Linked DNA regions of Pseudoxanthobacter soli DSM 19599. Each later gene encodes a partner of the first gene's protein in a complex. Links are inferred from orthologs where the notes say so. Each region holds a gene or a part of one and is shown in the gene's direction. Other genes may lie near its edges.

What was found.
Region 2: the proteins of ccmB (region 1) and ccmE are in contact, whole or in part, in a solved structure (PDB 8CE8), measured with the Escherichia coli proteins. The link is inferred for Pseudoxanthobacter soli DSM 19599 from one-to-one orthologs.

The regions. Positions count from the first base shown.
Region 1 is NZ_FRXO01000002.1:715,251-725,809, reverse strand. The notes cover bases 2,700-5,521. They hold ccmB (heme exporter protein CcmB), read left to right. Parts: upstream 2,700-3,693; coding sequence 3,694-4,350; downstream 4,351-5,521. Other genes in these bases: BUF17_RS07585 (Nramp family divalent metal transporter), read right to left, coding at 4,357-5,521; ccmA (heme ABC exporter ATP-binding protein CcmA), read left to right, coding at 2,987-3,673. Also shown: aconitate hydratase AcnA, read right to left, coding at 1-2,054; more of BUF17_RS07585, read right to left, coding at 5,522-5,706; BUF17_RS07580 (heme ABC transporter permease), read left to right, coding at 6,214-7,071; heme exporter protein CcmD, read left to right, coding at 7,068-7,256; BUF17_RS07570 (DsbE family thiol:disulfide interchange protein), read left to right, coding at 7,253-7,897; BUF17_RS07565 (DUF1223 domain-containing protein), read left to right, coding at 8,154-9,101; threonine-phosphate decarboxylase CobD, read right to left, coding at 9,206-10,183; cobO (cob(I)yrinic acid a,c-diamide adenosyltransferase), read right to left, coding at 10,261-10,559. UniProt on the Escherichia coli protein: Required for the export of heme to the periplasm for the biogenesis of c-type cytochromes.
Region 2 is NZ_FRXO01000005.1:358,326-369,054, forward strand. Bases 4,907-7,898 are described here. They hold ccmE (cytochrome c maturation protein CcmE), read left to right. Parts: upstream 4,907-6,137; coding sequence 6,138-6,659; downstream 6,660-7,898. Other genes in these bases: ccmI (c-type cytochrome biogenesis protein CcmI), read left to right, coding at 4,933-6,048; BUF17_RS14450 (heme lyase CcmF/NrfE family subunit), read left to right, coding at 6,676-7,898. In the rest of the region: BUF17_RS14415 (hypothetical protein), read left to right, coding at 1-1,153; BUF17_RS14420 (PepSY domain-containing protein), read left to right, coding at 1,378-1,689; BUF17_RS14425 (response regulator transcription factor), read left to right, coding at 1,768-2,430; BUF17_RS14430 (ATP-binding protein), read left to right, coding at 2,454-3,830; BUF17_RS14435 (RT0821/Lpp0805 family surface protein), read left to right, coding at 4,008-4,586; more of BUF17_RS14450, read left to right, coding at 7,899-8,655; BUF17_RS14455 (cytochrome c-type biogenesis protein), read left to right, coding at 8,655-9,203; BUF17_RS14460 (Do family serine endopeptidase), read left to right, coding at 9,440-10,729. UniProt on the Escherichia coli protein: Heme chaperone required for the biogenesis of c-type cytochromes. Transiently binds heme delivered by CcmC and transfers the heme to apo-cytochromes in a process facilitated by CcmF and CcmH.

The DNA.
Region 1 (10,559 bases):
GAGATGTGGTCGGTCGTGATGGAATCGAGGAACAGGCCCATGACGCGGGCGCCGACGATGTCCGTCACCGGCTTCGGCTCGTGGGTCATGCCGACGAAATAGGGCGGGTTCTGCACGTAGGTCGAGGCGTCCTGCCAGGCATAGGTCTGGCCTTCGGGCACCGCGATCTTGCGCCAGTTCTCGTCACCGGCGAACACGTCTGCGTACTTCTCCTTGAACATCTTCTTGGTGACGTTCTCGCGGATGAAGGTCGCGATCTCCTTGTTCGACGGCCAGATGTCCTTGAGATAGACCGGCTCGCCGCTCTCGGTGTGGCCGAGCGGGTCGCGGGTCAGGTCGACCTGGAGCGAGCCGGCGATGGCATAGGCGACGACGAGCGGCGGGGAGGCGAGATAGTTCGCCTTCACGTCCGGATTGACGCGACCCTCGAAGTTGCGGTTGCCCGACAGCACCGCGGCGGCGACGAGGTCGGCCTTGTTGATGGTCTCGGAGATTTCCGGCGCCAGCGGGCCGGAATTGCCGATGCAGGTGGTGCAGCCGAAGCCGACGAGGTTGAAGCCGAGCTGGTCGAGGTCGGTCTGCAGACCGGACTTCGACAGATATTCCGCCACCACCTGGCTTCCGGGCGCGAGCGAAGTCTTCACCCACGGCTTGGACTTCAGGCCTTTGGCAAGCGCGTTGCGGGCGAGCAGGCCCGCCGCGATCAGCACGCTCGGGTTGGAGGTGTTGGTGCAGGAGGTGATGGCGGCGATCACCACGTCGCCGTTGCCGAGGTCGAAGTCCTTGCCTTCGACGGGCGCGCGGCGGCCGGCATCGCCCGGCTTCTTGAACTCGCCCTCGAGAGCGGCGAGGAAACCGGCCTTGGCGTCGGCGAGCAGCACGCGGTCCTGCGGGCGCTTCGGTCCGGCGAGCGAAGGCTGCACGGTCGAGATGTCGAGTTCGAGGGTGTCGGTGAACACCGGATCCTCGCTCGACTTGCCACGCCACATGCCCTGGGCCTTGGCATATTCCTCCACGAGCGCCACGCGGCTGTCCTTGCGGCCGGTCTCGTCGAGATAGTCGATGGTCTCGCGGTCGATCGGGAAGAAGCCGCAGGTCGCGCCGTATTCCGGCGCCATGTTGGCGATGGTGGCGCGGTCTGCGAGCGAGAGATGGTCGAGGCCCTCGCCGAAGAACTCGACGAACTTGCCGACCACGCCCTTCTTGCGCAGCATCTGCGTGACCGTCAGGACCAGATCGGTCGCGGTGATGCCTTCCTGCAGCTTGCCGGTCAGCTTGAAGCCAACGACTTCCGGCACGAGCATGGAGATCGGCTGGCCGAGCATCGCTGCCTCGGCCTCGATGCCGCCCACACCCCAGCCAAGGACGCCGAGGCCGTTGACCATGGTGGTGTGGGAATCGGTGCCGACGAGGGTGTCGGGGAAGGCGTAGGTCACTTCCTCGCCGTCCTCTTCAACCTTCTTTGTCCAGACCGCCTGGGCGAGATATTCAAGGTTGACCTGATGGCAGATGCCGGTGCCCGGCGGCACGACGCGGAAATTGTCGAACGCCGACTGGCCCCACTTCAGGAAGCGGTACCGCTCCTGGTTCTGCTCGTATTCACGCTCGACATTGCGGTGCAACGCCTCGGCGTTGCCGAAATAGTCGACGACCACCGAGTGGTCGATCACGAGGTCGACCGGCACCAGCGGGTTGATCTTCTCGGGGTTGCCGCCGAGATTCTTCATCGCGTCGCGCATCGCGGCGAGGTCGACGACCGCCGGCACGCCGGTGAAGTCCTGCATCAGCACGCGCGCGGGGCGATAGGCGATCTCGCGGTCGGAGCGGCGCTCGTTGACCCAGGCCACCACGGCGCGGATGTCATCGGCGGTCACGGTGCGCCCGTCCTCGAACCGCAGCAGGTTCTCGACGAGCACCTTCATCGAGAACGGGAGCCGGGAAATGCCGGGAAGGCCGTTCTTCTCCGCGACCTTCAGGTCGAAATAGACATAGGCTTTCTTGCCGACGCCGAGCGTCTTGCGGCATTTGAAGCTGTCGAGCGATTGACTGGACACGGAGTGCAATCCCCTGTTCGAGACCGGGCCGGGCGCCCGGTATGAGCAAAACGATCCGGGCCGGCGCGTGTTGCGGCCGCCGGCCGCCGGCGCGGTTTCCGTCCAGCCCGCCGGGCCGACCGGAAATCACACCGGATGCGAAAGTCCGACGCCTGCGCCGGCGGAACCGGACAGGCGACTTTGAGCGCCCCGCGCCCGCATGGGCGCCGGAGGGCACTCTGTTTCTGCGATCCCAGCGCATCCCGCGGGCCTCGGGTGAAGCCACCTGAGGCCGGGATGCTCTGGAGGGTGCGTGCCGCACGGGGAAGTGCGCGCATGGATGGCTGCGCGCGGCCGGTCGAGTGCAGGGCGCCGCGGCCGCGCTCGTCGCGCTGGCCGTATTGCGGGCGCGACCTGCCGGCCGTCCTCGCTCTTGGCACACCTATATGGCCACCGCGCCGAAGCGTCGTCGCGGGTTGCAAGACCTATACCAAATCCGTTCAGACTAGACCAGATGCAGTCTGGAAGAGTTCGAGGCCGGCGCGATGAGGCGGAAAGTCGCTGCGGCCGGACGGGGGCGCCGGTTTCCGCGGTTTCGCGGGATTGCGGCGTCGCCGTCATGACCGTGGCGCACGGCCGGGTTGCCAGGAACGCGGTGCCGGTCGAAACTCGCCGGCAGCCGGTCGCGCGCCGGTTCATGCCGCCGCAGCGATCCAAGCCACTGTCCGAGCCGTGACCCGAGCCGTTAGACACCCGATTCCCTTCCGTCCGCCAACACCCGCCGTTCGGCCGAGGCTGGAACCCGCCAGGCCATGGGAAGGCCGCGGCCGCGTTCCGGACGACCTTGAAGCCGTTCCAATCATGGTGCGGTGCGGGAGGGTGCGCGTCAATCGATTGCAACCGCGGATCGGAGGCATTCGCCGCCCGAATCCGCGTGGCGGGGTGACGCAGCCGTGGCGAGTGCTGCTGTCGCGGGCAGCGCCGTCATGAGTGGGTCGGCGGCGCTTCCGGCCGTCTCCGCGCTCGCGGTCCGGGATGTCGGGGTGGTCCGCGGCGGGCGGCGGGTTCTCGACGGGGTGGACTTCCGCCTCGCGGCGGGACAGGCCATGGCGGTCACGGGAGAGAACGGTGCCGGCAAGTCGACATTGCTGCGCGCCATCGCCGGCCTCGTGCCCATCGCCGGTGGCAGGGTGGCGCTCGAGGGCAGCGGGCTCGACGACGGCCCGGCGGCGCGCGCGATGCACTATGTCGGTCACCTCGACGCCCTCAAGCCGGGGCTGACGGTGGCCGAGACGTTGCGGTTCTGGGCGTGCTTCCTCGGGTCGCCGCACGACGGGCGGCATCGTCGGGTCGAAGAGGCGCTCGACAGCCTCGATCTTGCGCCGCTCGCCGACCTGCCGGCGGGGCTGCTTTCCGCCGGCCAGCGCCGGCGGCTCGCTTTCGCCCGTCTGGTGGCGGTGCCGCGCCCGGTCTGGCTGATGGACGAGCCCACCGCCGCGCTCGACGCGGCTTCGGCCGCCCGCCTGGGCGCGCTGATGGCCGGGCATCTTGGTCGCGGGGGCATCGTCGTCGCCGCCACCCACGACAACCTGCCGGGCGTCGATCCCCTCCGGCTCGACCTGCCGGGGGACGCCGCATGACCGGCGGCATCCTCCCCGCCCTGTTCGCGCTCTACCGGCGCGACCTCGTGCTCGGCTTCCGGGTGGGCGGCGGCGCCCTCGTCGGCGTGCTGTTCTATCTCGCCGTGGTGGTGGCGATCCCGTTCGCCATCGGGCCGGACCTTGCGCTGCTGGCCCGGCTCGGTCCGGCGGTGCTCTGGATCGGGGCGTTGCTGGCCACGCTGCTCGGCCTCGACCGGCTGTTCCAAGCGGATCGCGACGACGGATCCCTCGACCTCCTCCTCATGGGCGAGGCGCCGTTGGGCCTCGTCGTGCTGGCGAAGGCGCTGGCGCACTGGACCGCGACTGGCCTACCGCTGGTCGCGGCAGTTCCCGTCCTCGGGCTGTTTCTCAATCTCGGGCCGGAGGCGATCGCGGCGAGCGCGCTCTGCCTTCTCGTCGGCACACCATCGCTCACGCTGATCGGTGCCATCGGCGCGGCACTGACGGCCGGCCTCGGCCGCGGTGGGCTGCTCATTCCGGTGCTGGTGCTGCCGCTCGCGGTTCCCGTGCTGATCTTCGGCATCGCCGCGACCACAGGGGCGTTCGGCGCCGCGGCCTTCTGGCCGCCGTTCCTGTTGCTGGTCGCGATCCTTCTCGTCGCCCTGGTGGCGGCGCCGGTCGCCGCCGCCGCCGCGCTCAGGGCCGGGGAAGGCTGATAGCGTTCAGAGCAGCCCTGCCGCCTCGATGATCAGGCGCACGTTGAGCACGATGATGATGAGAGCGGTGATGGCGGCGAGCGCCGTCATCCACAGCGGGGCGACGAACTCGCCCATCTTGCGCCGGTCCGCGGTGAACATCACCAGCGGGACCACGGCGAACGGCAGTTGCAGGCTCAGTACCACCTGGCTCAGGATGAGGAGATGCGCAGTGCCTTCGTCCCCGTAGATGATTGTCACGACGATGGCCGGCAGAATGGCGATGGCACGGGTAATGAGCCGCCGCAGCCACGGCGCCAGACGGATCGAGAGGAAGCCTTCCATCACGATCTGGCCGGCGAGCGTCGCGGTGACGGTGGAGTTGAGGCCGCAACACAGCAGTGCGATGGCGAACAGCGTGGGCGCGATGGCGGCGCCGAGCAGCGGCTGCAGCAGCGCATGGGCCTGGCCGAGTTCGGTGATGTCGAACTGGCCCCGGTCATGGAAGCTCGCCGCGGAGAGCACCAGGATCGAGGCGTTGACGAAGAACGCCACGCCGAGCGCGATCGAGGAATCCCACGTCGCGAACTTCAGCGACTCGCGCTTCTCGGCGGGCGTGTCTCCGAGCCTGCGAGTCATCAGGATGCCGGAGTGCAGATAGAGATTGTGCGGCATGACCGTCGCGCCGATGATGCCGAGCGCGAGATAGAGCATGCCGGGATTTGTGACGATCTCGGTGGTGGGCGCGAAGCCGCGGATGACGCTGCCCCAGTTCGGATCGGCAAGCCCGATCTGCACGATGAAGCACACCGCGATGACGCCGAGCATGGCGACGACGAACGCCTCGATCCAGCGGAACCCGACCGTCTGGAGGAACAGGATCAGCGCCACGTCGAGCGCGGTCAGCACCACGCCGATTTCAAGGGGAATGCCGAACAGCAGGTTGAGGCCGATCGCGGTGCCGATCACCTCGGCGAGGTCGGTGGCGCAGATCGCGAGCTCTGCGAGCAGCCAGAGCATGTAGCCGACCGGACGCGGAAAGGCATCGCGGCAGGCCTGCGCCAGATCGCGGCCGGTGGCGACTGCGACGCGGGCGCAAAGCGCCTGCAGCAGCATCGCCATCAGGCTCGACATCAGCACGACGACGAGCAGCGTCATGCCGTAGGCGGAGCCGCCGGCAAGCGAGGTCGCCCAGTTGCCGGGGTCCATGTAGCCGACCGCGACGAGATAGCCGGGGCCGGCGAACGCAGCGGCACGCCGCCACACCGACGCGCCGGCCCGGGGCGAGATGCTGCCGTGGACTTCAGGCAGCGAGAGCCCGGAGCGGGCGCGACGCCAGCCGGATTCCGCCGAAAGGGCCGAATTGGGTTCGTTCATCGATGCTCCCCGCGCGACTGGCCGGCGTGCCGACATACGACCGACCGTCGCCCCCTGACTTGAATTACGCATACAATTCCCGATGCCTCCGGCCACGCCGGCACGGAAAGGCATTGCGTTCATCCTGGACCGGCTGAGACCGGTGCACCTGAGGCGCAACGGCCTTTCATGGCCCATCAGCACTTAATGCGACTAATTTGCAAAACTAATGACAGCCTCTGACATTGTCGAGAGTTGCAGAGAAATTTTTGCGACTTATTCCGAATAAACGTATCGCCGAGAGGCTACGTTCCGGCGCGCACCCGGTTTCGCGCGAATTTCCGGCGTGCGCCGGATGGCGCCGCCGCCGGTGCGGACTTCCGCCGCCGGACGATGCAGACCGTTCCCTGTTTCCACCGCTTCCGCTCATGCTCTAGATTGGGTGGGTAACGAGCCTCGGAGCGGGCCGGGGGCGGCCGCGCCGCCATCCCGGACCGCAGCCGGGCGCCGGTTCGCAGAGCAGAAGCCATGCCGTTCGCATCCGCCGTCACGGACCTCGCCAATCCCGCCCGCTTTCTGGCGTTCACCGGGCGCGTGCTGCCGTGGCTCGCCGGCATCACGACGGTGGTGATGGCGGTCGGCCTTTGGGGGGCGCTGTTCGTGGCCCCGCCCGACTACCAGCAGGGCGAGACCGTCCGCATCATGTTCGTCCACGTGCCGTCCGCCTGGCTGGGCATGGCGGCCTATGTCGCGATGGCGGTTTCGGCGCTTGGTACGCTGGTGTGGCGGCATCCCCTCGCCGATGTCGCCGCGCGCGCGGCGGCCCCGCTCGGGGCCGCCTTCACCTTCCTCGCCCTCGTCACGGGGTCGCTGTGGGGAAAGCCGATGTGGGGCACGTGGTGGGTGTGGGACGCCCGCCTCACCTCGATGCTGGTGCTGTTCCTGATGTATCTCGGCCTGATTGCCTTGTGGCACGCCATCGAGGAGCCGGTCCGCGCCGGCCGCACAGCCGCTGTCCTGATCCTCGTCGGGGTCGTCAACATTCCCGTCATCAAGTTCTCGGTCGACTGGTGGAACACCCTGCACCAGCCCGCCAGCGTGTTCCGGATGGGCGGGCCGACGATCGATCCGTCGATCCTCTGGCCGCTTCTGGTGATGGCGCTTGCCTTCACGCTGCTGTTCGCGACGCTGCACCTGATGGCGATGCGCAACGAGATCCTCCGCCGCCGGCTGCGGGCGCTGGCGCTCAGGACCGCCGAGCGGCCAAGACGAGCGGTGATCGGGGACGCGAGCGGTCCGCCGCGCGGCGGCAACGGTCCGGCCCGGAATATCGACCTCGGCAAGACTGTGGATATCAGGAACGCGGAAGAGGGAACGCCCGGATGAGCCTGTTCGGTCCTGAAGGCCTCGGCCCTCATGCCGGCTTCATCGTCGCGGCCTATGCGATCACCGGGCTTGTGGTCGCGGGGCTGATCGTGCGTCTCCGGCTCGAACGCCGGCGGCTCCTCGGTGCGATCGCCACAATCGAGGCGCGCCGGGACCGGCGCGCGCCGCCGGGGGCGGGCCGATGAACGACGCGGCGACGCCGGCCGGCGGCGTTCCTCCCGATGCGGCTCCCGCAACACCCCGGCCGCGCCGGCGCGGCGTGCTGGTGCTGCTGCCGCTTCTCGGCTTCTCCGTCCTTGCCGTCCTGTTCCTGCTGCGGCTCGGCAGCACGGAGGATCCGTCCCTGGTTCCCTCGCCGCTGGTTGGCCGGGCCGCGCCGCCGACGGTGCTGGCGCCGCTTCCGGGGCTCGACCGCGGCGGCGCGGCGGTGCCCGGCTTCGATCCCGCGGCGTTCCGGGGCAAGGTGGCGGTGGTCAATGTCTGGGCCTCCTGGTGCGCGCCCTGCCGGGAGGAACACCCTCAGCTGATGACACTCGGATCAGACCCGCGCATCGTGCTCGCCGGCATCAACTACAAGGACCGGCCGGGCAATGCCCTGCGTTTCCTCGGCGGGTTCGGCAATCCCTTCGCCGCCGTCGGCGTCGACCCCGACGGCCGGGCGGGCATCGAGTGGGGTGTCTACGGCGTGCCCGAAACCTACGTTCTCGGCCGCGATGGCACCGTGCGGTTCAAATATGTCGGGCCACTCGATGTGGCCGCGCTCTCCGGCCCGTTCGCAGACGCCGTCGCCCGGGCGGTCGCCGAGCCCGACCCGCCGTCTCCGTGAATGCGCAATCATCGCCGCGACCTTTGCCGGCCGACGCGGAACCGCCGCCATCCCCCCTTACCTCACGAAGCGGTGCTTGAAGCGCGAGCCGACGTGTCTTGCCTTGCCCACTCGGGCAGGGTCTCCTGAAGTGTCGATTTCTCGAACAGAACAGCGATCCCTGCCGATGCCGCGGTCTTCCTCTTCCCCTGTCGCGACCGGACCCGCCCGCGCCTGCCCGCGCGGGGCGCCTCCGGCGGCGCTCACGGGAGCACAGATGGGAGTGGGTGAGGGCGCGGGGACAAAGCGGAGGGCGCGCCGCGGATCGTTCGCCCTCATCTCTCGTCGCCTGCTCGCGAAGGGGCTGCTCGCGTCGGGGATTCTGGCGGTCGCTGCGACGCTCCAGGTCGCTCCCGCCCGCGCCGGCGGTGGCAACAACGGCAATGTCTCCGAGCCCGCGCGTGCTGTGGTGGAACTCTTCACCAGCCAGGGATGCGCCGCCTGCCCACCGGCCGACCATTCCATCGGCCGCTATGCTGACGACCCGTCGGTGGTCGCGCTCACCTATCCCGTCGACTATTGGGACTATCTCGGCTGGACCGATACGCTGGCATCCCGCGTCAACTCCGCCCGGCAGTTCGCCTACGCCAACGGACGCGGTGATCGCTCGATCTACACGCCTCAGCTGGTGATCGACGGCAACGGCGTGCTGGTCGGCGGAGACGACGTCGCGCTCGGCCGCCGGGTGGCCCAGGCGGTGTCGTCCGATGTGCTGCCGGTCGCAATTTCCATCCGTGCTTCAGACGAGGCGGTGCATATCCATGTCGCCGCCGCCACGCCGGGCACGCCGGTCGCTCCGGCCACTGTATGGCTGGTGTCGATGCTGCCGTCGGTCTCGGTCATGGTGCACGGCGGCGAGAACGACGGACGCGAGCTGTTCTATCGCAACGTGGTGCGCGGCATCCGCGCCATCGGTATGTGGAACGGCTCGGCGATCGAAATCGATCTTCCGGTCTCGGAGATCGACGAAAAGGGTGACCTGCCGGCAGACATGCCCGGCACGGCGACGGAAGGAGACCGGCCCGGCAAGGCGTCGCGATGCGCGGTGTTGCTGCAGGCCGATGTCGACGGCAAGCCCGGCCGCATCATCGGCGCGAGCTGGACCGAGATCGATGCCGCCACCCGTGGAGGCGACATGTCGACCGGCCCGGTCATGGCACGGTAGTCTTCCGCTCCGGTGCCGCGGCGCCGACCGCCGAACGGCCTCAAGCTTTTGAATCTGAAGCGATTTCTTGCCGATCTGATGAGTCCATCAGATCGGAAAGCGCTCTAATCCACGGGACCGAGCGCGAGCGCCGTGCCAAGCCGCTGGTAGCCCGCCTCGTCGCGCGGGAGCCCGAAGCGCAGCAATGCCGGGCGATCCGGGAAGCAGCGGACGAGGATGCCGCACTGGCCGAGGCGCTCGTACCACCTCAGGGCATAGTCCGAGCGGGCGAGGCGGAACAGCGCCGTACCGCCCAGAACCTCAAGCCCCGCGTCTTCGAGCATCCCGTCGAGCCGGACGGCCGCGTAGGCGAGATCCGAACGCATCTGGCGCGCCCACGCGTCGTCGCAGAGCGCGGCCTTGCCGATGGCGAGCGCGGGACCGGATACCGCCCATGGCCCGAGCGCGGCGCGCAAGGCAGCGGCCGTGCCGGGCGAGGCGATGGCGAAGCCGAGGCGGATGCCCGGGAGGCCGTGGAACTTGCCGAACGAGCGCAGCACCACGATGGCGCCGCGGTCGACGTCCGCAGCCACGCTTTCGCTGAGCGTCGCCACGTCCATGAACGCTTCGTCGACGAGGAGCAGCCCGCCGCGCCGGGCGAGCGCGGCGCCGAGATCGATCAGCCGGATGCGCGGCACCAGCCGCCCGTCCGGGTTGTTCGGGTTGACCGCGACGGCGAGATCTGAGCCGTGCAGTTCGGCGAAGCTCGGGACCTCCGTCACCGCGTGGCCGGCGAGTTCGGCCGCCCTGGCGTGCTCGGCATAGGTCGGCGAAAGCACCGTGGCGCGGCCCGGCGGAACGAGTCGGGCGACCGCCGGCAGCAGGATCTGCGTGCCCGGCGCGCAGACGACATGGGCCGGCGAGGGCGCCCCGTAGCGCCGCATCGCCGCCTCTGCGAGTTCGGCAAGGCCGTCCGGCTCGGGCAACCGGGTGAAGCAGGCCGGCGACAGCGCGTTCAGCGGATAGGGCGTCGGATTGATGCCGGTCGAAAGGTCCAGAAACGGCTCGGGCGCGTTGGGAAACCGCCGGCGGGCGGCGCCCATGTCGCCGCCATGCTCCAGCGGCGCCGGTGGAAGACGCGGCCTCAGGGGGCCGTGACGGGACACCGTGACGGCTCCGCTCAGAATTCGATGCCGGGCTGAGCCTTCACCCCGGCGGCGAAATGGTGCTTCACGAGGGCCATCTCGGTCACGAGGTCGGCGGCCTCGATCATCGCGGGCCGGGCGTTGCGCCCCGTCACCACCACGTGCAGGCCCTCGCGGCGCCCGGCAAGCGCGCCGACCACCGTCGCGGTATCGAGATAATCGTAGCGCAGCGCGATGTTGAGTTCGTCGAGGATGACCAGGCCGAACCGCGGATCGGCCATCAGTTCCTCGGCACGCGACCAGGCCCGCTCCGCGGCGGCGACATCGCGCGACA
Region 2 (10,729 bases), on another replicon or contig:
CTACTGGTTGCCTTCGACCGCCGATCCGACGAAGGCGCGGCCGGCGAGCGAAACGGAGTTCTTCGCGCAGTTCACCGCCGCGTCGACCGCGACGCGGCCCTATTTCGACGCGGGCGGCGTGCTGCGGGCGGACCTCGCGGCCAACCAGCCGCGCTTCAGCCATATCGGCGGAACCCGCCGCCTGGTGCTGGAGAACGCGCTGACGAACAAGCTCCTCTGCCGCAAGCACAACCCGGTCGACCTCGCCCAGCTGGGCACGGGGGGCGATGCCGCCGCGGTGCTTTCTCTGGTGGACGATCGGACGGCCCTGTCGGCGGCCGGGCTTTCCGCCGTCTGCTCGAATGGCATGGTCTACAAGGTCAACAATACCGCGGGAACGACGAATGCCATCGTTGCCTTCAACGGCTCGGTCGGCAACACGAACGTTCACTGCGTTCAGGCCTGGATGCGGGGCAGTGGAACCGTCGACCTGCGGCTTTCCGATGCGTCTGTGTCCGTCTCCGCTTCGTTGACGCCGAACTGGGTGCAGTATCAGTCCGGTGGCGGAACGCCGACGGCGACCAACATGACCATGCGGGTCGTCATCCCCGCCGGGGCGATCCTCTATTTGATCCTGCCTGGACTCTATGAGCAGCCGTTCGCGCCTCATGCGCCCGTCATCGGCGACACGGCGGCGGTGGCATCGCGCGCCGTCGAGAGCTTTCGCCTGCCAATCGGGCTGGAGGCGGCGATGCAAGGGAGTGCCGGCACGATGCTGGTGCGGATGGCGGCACGGCGGGCGGGTACATCGTCGTCTGATGTTCCGGTGGTACTCGGCGGCCCCGCGCACCCGCTCGTCGGTCTTCGGAGCGCGACAGGGGTGAGGACCATGCTCGACGGCGCGTCCGTGCTCGACGCCGTGCCCGGCGCCGACATCCTGGCCAACGGCCTCGGTGCGGTTGTCGCCTGGAGCGCAGATGGGGCGGCTTCGTGCGCCAATGGCGGCGCGGTGGTGTCGAGCGCGACGTCCATCCTCCCCGGCATCCGCTCCACCGGCTGGCTCGGCCGGGCCGGCGCCGGTGGATACGCCTACGGGGACGGCCTCTACGACCTGCTGGCGCTATTCCCCGCACGCCTGACAAACGGCCGGATGCAGGCACTGTCAGCGCCGTGATTTCGAGACCGGCCGAACCGGAGTTGCCATACGGGAGCGCTTTTCAAGGCGGTCGGGGCACCCTATTCATGTCGAGTTCAGCCGGCGGATGCATGATATCGACGGTGACTGGAACGAACGGCGACGGGGACTTTTTCCCGATCGCGGACGTTCCAGGACCGGGTGTGGTCCGGGTCCACGATGCGGTGCCGTAGCGGGGACCGGCGGTGTGCAGAGAAGCGCAGATGGCGAAAGCGCGAGACAGGCGATGGATTGGCTTTCTGGCCGTGGCGGTGACGGCTGCGGGCCTCACGATGCCTGCCGCGTCGGTGGCGTCCGCCGGGTGCCTCGATGCGGCCGCCCAGCGCAATGCGATCCAGTCCGGCGCGGTTGTCCGGCCGACGGCGGTGCGCCGGGTCGTTCCCGGTGAACTCATCGACCTGGCGCTGTGCGACCAGGGCGGCCATCTCGTCTATATCGCGACCGCACTCCAGCCAGATGGGTCGGTGAAGCGGGTGGTGGTGGACGCGCGCACCGGCAACGTGGTCGGCAATTGAGCGGAGCCGCGCGTCGGCGCGGCTGAGAGACAGGACAGGCCGGCATGGCGCCGGCTTTCAGAAGAGGGATGGCCCGACGTGCGTCTTCTCGTGGTGGAGGATGATCCGGATCTCAACCGTCAGCTCGTGACGGCCTTTCGCGACGCCGGGTATGCGGTCGATGCCGCCTTCGACGGGGAAGAGGGGCATTTCCTTGGGGATACCGAGCCCTACGACGCGGTGGTGCTCGATATCGGCCTCGCCAAGATGGACGGGTTGAGCGTGCTGCAGCGGTGGCGGCAGGGCGGCCGGGGCATGCCGGTGCTGCTGCTGACGGCCCGCGACCGCTGGAGCGACAAGGTCGCCGGCATCGACGCGGGAGCGGACGATTACGTCGCCAAGCCGTTCCACATCGAGGAGGTGCTGGCGCGCATCCGCGCCCTGGTGCGGCGGGCCGCCGGCCATGCCGCCAACGAGATCACCTGTGGCCCGGTCGCGATCGACATGCGAGCGGGGCGGGTAACGGTTTCGGGCGAGCCGGTGAAGCTGACGTCACACGAGTTCCGGCTGTTGTCCTACCTGATGCTGCACCGGGGCCGCGTGGTCTCCCGCACCGAACTGACGGAACATCTCTACGATCAGGATTTCGACCGGGATTCGAACACCATCGAGGTGTTCGTGGGACGCCTGCGCAAGAAACTCTCGGTCGACGTGATCGAGACCGTGCGCGGGCTCGGCTATCGCATCGCGCCGCCGGCGTGAAAAAGTGATGGCGTGAGGGCGTGATGGCAAGGCAGAAACAGCGTTCGCTGACCTTCACGCTGTTCGTGTCGTCGGCGCTGTGGAGCGGCGTGGCCCTCATCGTCGCCGCGGTGATTCTCGTTGCGCTCTACCGGGCGTCGGTCGAGCGGGCGTTCGACGCGCGGCTCGAAATCTATCTCAAGGCGCTCGTCGCCGGCATCGTGCCGGGCGAGGACAGCGGCGCGATCCTGCATGATCCCGGCAATCTCGGTGATCCCCGGTTCGGGCTGCCTTTGTCGGGCTGGTACTGGGTGGTGCGCGATGCCGGTGACAACCGCGTGGCGCTCGCCTCGCCGTCGCTCGCGGGCGATGCCCTCGCCGTGCCGCCCGACGTGCCGGGCGTGCCGCGGCCGACCTTCGTGCGGCAGGGAACCATCGCCGGCCCCGACGGCGAGCGCCTGCGCTTTCTCGAGCGTCTCGTCACGCTGGCGGATGGGCGGCGCTATTCCGTCGCGGTTGCCGGCGACGGCGGAGAGGTCGAGCGCGATGTTTCGATCTTCGGGAACCGCGTCGCGCTGACCCTCGGCATCTTCGGCCTCGGCCTCGTGCTGGCGACCTTCGTGCAGGTGCGCGTCGGGCTGCGGCCGCTGAAAAGGATGCGGGTCGCGATCCAGGAAATCCGCAGCGGTGCCAAGGCCAGACTGGAAGGCGACTTCCCGCGCGAGATCGAGCCCGTCGCGGAGGAACTCAACGCACTGATCGATTCCAACCGCGAGGTGGTGGAGCGGGCACGGACCCATGTCGGCAACCTCGCCCATGCGCTGAAGACGCCGCTGAGCGTTATCCTCAACGAAGCGCGCTCCGCGGGAGGACCGTTCGGCGAGAAGGTCGTCGAACAGGCGAAGCTGATGCGCGAGCGCATCGACAACGATCTCGACCGTGCCCGCGCCGCCGCCCAGCGGCGGGTGGTCGGCGTCTCCACCGAGGTCGCCCCGGCGGTCGACGGACTGGCGCGCGCGATGCGCAAGATCCACGACCAGCGCGAACTCGTGCTGTCGGTGCAGTGTCCGCCGGGCGCCCGCTTCCGCGGCGAGCAGCAGGACCTGGAGGAAATGCTGGGCAACCTGATGGACAATGCCTGCAAATGGGCGCGGCGGCGGGTGGAGGTTCGCGTCGATGCGGCGGCGATCCCCGGCCGGCCGATGCTGCTGCTGACGGTGGACGACGACGGGCCGGGCCTCGATCCGGCCGGGCGCAAGGCTGCGCTCGAACGCGGCCGGCGGCTCGACGAGACGGTGCCAGGCTCGGGACTCGGCTTGTCGATCGTGTCGGATCTCGCCGGCGCCTACGGGGGGCGGTTCTCCCTCGGGTCCGCTCCCTCGGGCGGGCTGCGGGCGGAACTCTATCTCCCGGCGGCTTGAGCCGCGCTCAAATCGCGTCTCCCGGTCCCCGGACTGTCTCCGGAAGGACACACTCGACCGGCGATGACCGCCCGCTCTCGCGTATGCTGTGACACCCCGGTCCGCAAACGCGATAGTGAAGGAAGCGGGTGCCGGCCGCCGAGCGGCCTTCCGGGTGTTGTAGCGATGAAGCGGGCGATGATGCTGAGGCATATGCCGTTCGGGTCGATGCGATCCGCACGGCAGGGTCATGCGCGGGCTTTCGAGCCCGATGCGGCAGCCGTCGTCGGGCCGATGTCCGGCCGCGCGGCGCCGTGCTGCGGCAGAGGCCGGGCGGCAAGGGCTCCGCACGCCGTTTCGGTGGTGGTCTTTCTCTCGGTGCTCGGCGGCTGCAGCACGACCAATTTGAATTTCCTGCAAGCGACGCCGCAGCCTACACCGGCGGCGGACGACGCCCTGTCCGATCCGGCCGCGGTGGCTTTCGCCGCGGCGCTGCCGATGGACGGAACCGTGGCGCGCGCGCTCGGCGACACCGACCGCAAGGCAGCGGCGAAGGCGGAGATCGAGGCCCTCGAACTCTCCAAGACCGGGGCGCCGGTGACCTGGAAGAACCCGGACACCGACTTCTACGGCGTGGTGGTGCCCGGCCCGACCTATGTCGTGAACAACCAGGAATGCCGCGATTACACGCACACGATCTATGCGGACGGCCAGTCGCTGACCTTGCGCGGCCGGGCCTGCCGGGGCGAGGACGGCACCTGGCGTCCGCTGACCTGACAGCGATCACGTCTGCGTTGCGCGGGCGTGTCGCGCGCGAGCGTGACAACCTGTCGCCATCGTCTGGCGCACCATCCACGCCACATTGCAGGGACGATTCGCCGACGAAAGATGGCGACGGCTTGCCGTTCGCCGGCCGCGGGTCGCAGCATGAACATGAAGCGCACACCGGCCGGCAGATCCCCGCTGGCCGCCTCAAGAGGCGCGTGATGGGCAGGACGGGTTTCAGCCGGACAGGCAGCGGATCGGATGACCGTAGATCGAAGGCGGCTGGCAGATCGAAGGCGGCTGGCATGAGCGGATCTGGATCGAGCGATCCGGAATCGAGCCGCCCGGGTGTTCGCAGGTGATCTGGATCCTGTTCGCGGTCATGACGGTGCTTGCGGCGCTGGCCGTGCTGGTTCCGCTTGCGCGGGCCGGCGGCGCGCGCGGCAGCGACGCGTCCGCCGCTGACATCGCGGTCTATGGTAGCCAGCTTGCCGAAATCGACCGGGATCTTGCGCGGGGGCTGATTGCCGAGCCGGAGGCCGGTGCGGCGAAGGCGGAGATCGGCCGGAGGCTGCTTCGGGCCGCGCGCGATCCGGGACGGCCGGGGCGAACGGAAGGTGCGGAGGCCGGCGCGAGACGGCGCCTCAAGGTGGCGGCGCTCGCGGTCGCCCTCGGCCTTCCTACCATGGCCCTGGCCTTCTATGCCGCGATCGGGCGGCCGGAGATGCCGGACGAGCCGCTTGCCTCGCGCGCGGTCGAAGAGGGCGACATGGATGCGCTCGTCGCGCGCGTGGAGGCGCGGCTGGCGAGCCAGCCGGAGGACGGCCGCGGATGGACGGTGATCGCACCGATCTATCTGCGCCTCGGCCGGGCCGGCGAGGCGGCGACGGCCTATCGCAACGCCATCCGCCTGACCGGCACGACGCCCGCGCTGGAAGCGGGCCTCGGCGAAGCGCTGGTGGCGGAGGCCGGCGGCATCGTGACGGAAGCGGCGCGGCAGGCGTTCAACGCGGCGCGTTCGGGCGATCCGAAGGCGGTGAAGCCGCGGTTCTATCTCGCGCTGTCGCTGTCGCAGGCCGGCGAGCGGGATGCGGCCATCACGGCCTGGAAGGCGCTTCTGGCCGACAGCCGCGGCGACGAACCCTGGGCCGAGGCCGCACGCGAACAGCTCGCTTTGCTGGAGGGCGGCGCGCCGTCACCGCCGGGCGGCGGCATTCCGGCTGGCGGGGAGGCGATTGCAGAAATGGCGCCCGAGGCGCAGCGGGCGGCGATCGAGGGCATGGTCTCCGGCCTCGACCAGCGGCTTGCCACGCAGGGCGGCACGCCCGAAGAATGGAGCCGGCTGATCCGCGCCTATGCGGTGCTGAAACGGCCCGACGACGCGAAGCGGGCCGTCGAACGGGCGAAGGCGGCGCTCCCGGCGCAAGCCAAGGCGTTCGATGAACTCGCCGCGAGCCTCGGCCTCCGGCCCTGAGGTGGGGCGTGCAAACGGCGCCCCTCTCGAATAAGAACATAAGCAGGGAGGCGGTCGGGGCGGCGGATCCTCCCGGCCGGTAGAGCGGAATGACGCGGAAACAGAGACGGCTTAGCCTCATCGCGCTTTGCGGCGTCGTGCTTTCGGCGGCCATCGGGCTCGTGCTGTTCGCGCTGAGCGGCGAGATCGTGTTCTTCCGTTCACCGACCGACATCGCCGAGCAGCACATCGAGCCCGGCACCCGCATCCGTCTCGGCGGCCTCGTGGAAGAGGGCAGCGTGGTGAAGGCCGGCAAGCGGGTCGATTTCGTCGTCACCGATACCGCGCACACCATTCTCGTGACCTATAGCGGACTGCTGCCGGACCTGTTCCGCGAGGGGCAGGGCGTGGTCGCCGAAGGCAGCATCGGCACGGACGGGGTCTTCCACGCCGACACCGTGCTCGCCAAGCACGACGAGCGCTATATGCCCCGCGAGGTCGTGGAGGCCCTGAAGGCACGCGGCGTCTGGGAGGAGGGCTCCACGGAGACGTCCGCGCTGGTGCCGGCCAAGGAGCAGATGCCCAAGGAGCAGATGATGAAGGGCCGCCCGGTGGCCCAGTCGACGCCATGAGCGGCGGGACCTGCCGATGATCACGGAAACCGGCCACTTCGCCCTCGTTCTTGCGCTGGCGCTGGCGCTGATCCAGTCCGTCGTGCCGCTCTGGGGCGCGCGGCGGCGGGACGAGCGGCTGATGGCCGTCGCAGGTCCGGTCGCGGGCGCCATGCTCGGTTTCGTGGCGATCGCCTTCGCCGCGCTGGTGCTCGCCTATGTCCGCTCCGATTTCTCGGTGGTGAACGTCGTCGAGAATTCCCATTCCGCCAAGCCGATGCTGTTCAAGATCACCGGCGTCTGGGGCAACCACGAAGGCTCGATGCTCTTGTGGGTGCTGATCCTGGTGCTGTTCGGCGGCCTCGTCGCGGCGTTCGGCGGCGGGCTGCCACAAACGCTGCGCGCGACGGTGCTCGCCGTGCAGGCCTGGATCGTGACGGCGTTCCTGTCGTTCATCCTGATGACGTCCGATCCGTTCGTGCGCGCCGTGCCGCCGCCGTTCGAGGGGCAGGACCTTAACCCGGTGCTGCAGGACATCGGCCTCGCGATCCACCCGCCGCTGCTCTATCTCGGCTATGTCGGCATGTCGGTGTCGTTCTCGTTCGCGGTTGCGGCGCTGATCGAAGGCCGCATCGATGCCGCGTGGGCGCGCTGGGTGCGGCCTTGGGTGCTGACCGCCTGGGTGTTCCTGACGCTCGGCATCGCGATGGGCTCCTACTGGGCCTATTACGAGCTCGGCTGGGGCGGCTGGTGGTTCTGGGACCCGGTGGAGAACGCCTCGTTCATGCCGTGGCTCGCCGGCACCGCGCTGATCCATTCGGCGCTGGTGATGGAGAAGCGCGACGCGCTCAAGGTCTGGACGGTGCTGCTTGCCATCCTGACCTTCTCGCTGTCGCTGCTCGGCACTTTCCTGGTGCGCTCGGGCGTGCTGACATCGGTCCATGCCTTCGCGACCGATCCGGCGCGCGGCGTGTTCATCCTCGGCATCCTCGTGGCGTTCATCGGCGGGTCGCTGTCGCTCTATGCGTGGCGGGCGCCGATCCTGCGGCAGGGCGGGCTGTTCGCGCCGGTGAGCCGGGAGGGCGCGCTCGTCCTGAACAATGTGTTCCTGACGGCCGCCTGCGCGACGGTGTTCGTCGGCACGCTCTATCCGCTGGCGCTCGACGCGCTGACGGGCGCGAAGATTTCCGTGGGCGCGCCGTTCTTCAACATGACGTTCGTGCCGCTGATGATCCCGGCGCTGCTGGCCGTGCCGGTCGGGCCGTTCCTGTCGTGGAAGCGGGCGGATCTCGCCGGCGTCGCGCAGCGGCTGCTCGCGGCGGCGCTGATCGCGGTCGCGACCGTCGCCGTGGCCGCGTGGGCGACCGGCGCGAACGGCGTTCTGCCGGCGCTGGGGCTCGGCCTCGCGGCGTGGCTGATCGCCGGCGCGGTGAGCGAGCCCGTGTGGCGGGCGTCGCGCGGCGCGCGTTCGGCCGGCGCGGCGGCGCGGCGGCTCGCCGGGCTGCCGTGGTCGGCGTTCGGCACGGCGCTCGGCCATCTCGGCCTCGGCCTCAGCGTGCTCGGCATGGTGGCGGCGACCTCGTTTCAGGTGGAGCACATCGCGACGATGAAGCCGGGCGAGACCGTCGATCTCGCCGGCTACACGCTGACCTATGACGGCGCGAGCGACGAGGAAGGCGCCGGCTTCCGTGCCAGCGTGGCGCACTTCACGCTGCGCTCGGCCGGCGTGGTCGTCGCCGAGATGAAGCCGGCGAAGCGCTTCTACATCGTGCGGCAGACGCCGACGACGGAATCGGCGATTGCCACCCGCTGGGGATCGCAGGTCTACGTCACCCTCGGCGATGCCGGTGCGGACGGCAGCTTCGCGGTTCACGCCTTCTACAAGCCGCTGGTCACGCTGATCTGGCTCGGCGCGGTGGTGATGGCCGCGGGCGCGGCCTTGTCGCTCGCCGACCGCAGGCTGCGCGTGGGCGTGCCGCGGCCAGCCCGCGCTGCCATCGCCGGAGCGCGGCCCTGATGCGCCGTGCTCTCGCCGCCGTGCTGCTCGCCGTTGCGACTGCAGCGGGCACATGCGGCGTCGCGGTCGCGCCGACGCCGGTCCATGCGGTGCAGCCCGACGAGATGCTGGCCGATCCGGCGCTCGAAGCGCGCGCGCGGGCGCTGACGGCGCAACTGCGCTGCCTCGTCTGCCAGAACGAATCGATCGACGATTCCGAGGCGTCGCTGGCGCGCGATCTCCGGGTGCTCGTCCGCGAGCGGCTCGAGGCCGGCGACAGCGACCGCCAGGTCATCGACTTCCTGGTCGCGCGCTATGGCGAGTTCGTGCTGCTCAAGCCCCGGCTGACGCCGCAGACCGTGCTGCTGTGGGCGACGCCGCCGCTGGCGCTGGTCGCGGGTCTTCTGCTGGCGTGGCGGGTGCTCCGCCGGCGCGGCGCGCGGGGGGACGCGGCGCCGCTGAGCGCCGACGAACAGGCGGACATCGACCGCCTGCTGGCGAGCGGGCAAGCCGCTCCGCCGGTGCCGGATCCGGATCGCGGGCGGCCGGCGCGGGACCCGGCCGCGTAGCCGCCGGCAGGGTATAGTCTCCGGCGGGTGTAGTCTCCGGCAGGCGTGGCTCCGGGCACGCGGCTCCGCCCGGCGGGAAGCCGGCTTCATTAACAAACTTTCATGTCGCGGACAGGCTGCCGTAAGGCGGCCGGTGTCATGACTCGTTCCCACGGGACCGGGCTGGGCGGCGCGCCCCGTAGCTGATCAGATCTATTTGTAAGGAAGCCACGCCGATGCACCTCCACGAGACGCCCATGGCCAAGACGTCCTCGTCCAATTCCGGTGTCATGCGTCGTCGCCGCAGCTCGCTGCTGACGGCCGGCGCGCTTTCTCTCGCGCTCGTCGGCAGCGTCGCCGGCGGGATCGCGACGCCCGCCTTCGCGGCGGCGGTGAACGTGCCCGCCAATGCCGCGACGCAGATGCCGAGCTTCGCCGACGTCGTCGCGGCGGTGCAGCCGGCGGTGGTCTCGATCCGCGTGAAGGCGGATGCCGGGCCGCAGATGTCGAGCTTCAACGGCGGCCAGGACGACGACCAGGGCAGCGGCCCCGGCGGCATTCCGTTCGAATTCTTCAAGCGCTTCGGCCAGATCCCCGGCGGGGAAGGCCAGGGTGCTCCCGGTGCCGGCAAGCGTGCGCCCCACGAGATGGTGATGGGGCAGGGCTCCGGCTTCATCATCTCGTCCGACGGCTATGTCGTGACCAACAACCACGTCGTCGACAAGGCGACCGAGGTGACGGTCACCACCAACGACGGAAAGGACTACAGCGCCAAGGTCATCGGCACCGACGAGAAGACCGACGTCGCGCTTCTGAAGATTTCCGGCGACCACGACTTCCCGTTCGTGAAGTTCGCCGACAGCGATGTGCGCGTCGGCGACTGGGTGATCGCGGTCGGCAATCCGTTCGGCCTCGGCGGAACGGTGACGGCGGGCATCGTCTCGGCGCGCGGCCGCGACATCGGCTCGGGTCCCTACGACGACTTCATCCAGATCGACGCGCCGATCAACAAGGGCAATTCCGGCGGTCCGACCTTCAACCTGAAGGGCGACGTCGTCGGCATGAACACGGCGATCTACTCGCCGACCGGCGGCTCCGTCGGCATCGGCTTCGACATTCCCGCCGAGACGGTCAGCCAGATCGTCTCGACGCTGAAGACGAAGGGCGTCGTCACCCGCGGCTGGCTCGGCGTGCAGATCCAGCCGATCACGGACGACATCGCCGACAGCCTCGGCCTGAAGTCCGACAAGGGTGCGCTCGTTGCCGAGGCCCAGTCCGACAGCCCGGCGGTCGCCTCCGGCATCAAGTCCGGCGATGCCATTCTGGCGGTCGACGGCAAGCCGGTCGCCTCGCCGCGCGAACTCGCCAAGGTGATCGCCGGTTACGAGCCGGGCACCACGGTGAAAGTCGACGTGTGGCGCGGCGGCAAGTCCGAGGAAGTCGCCGTCAAGCTCGGCAAGCTGCCGACCAAGCAGCAGCAGGCCATGGCCGACGATGCCTCGCCGCAGGACAGCTCGTCCGAGGTCGGCCAGCTCGGTCTGACCGTC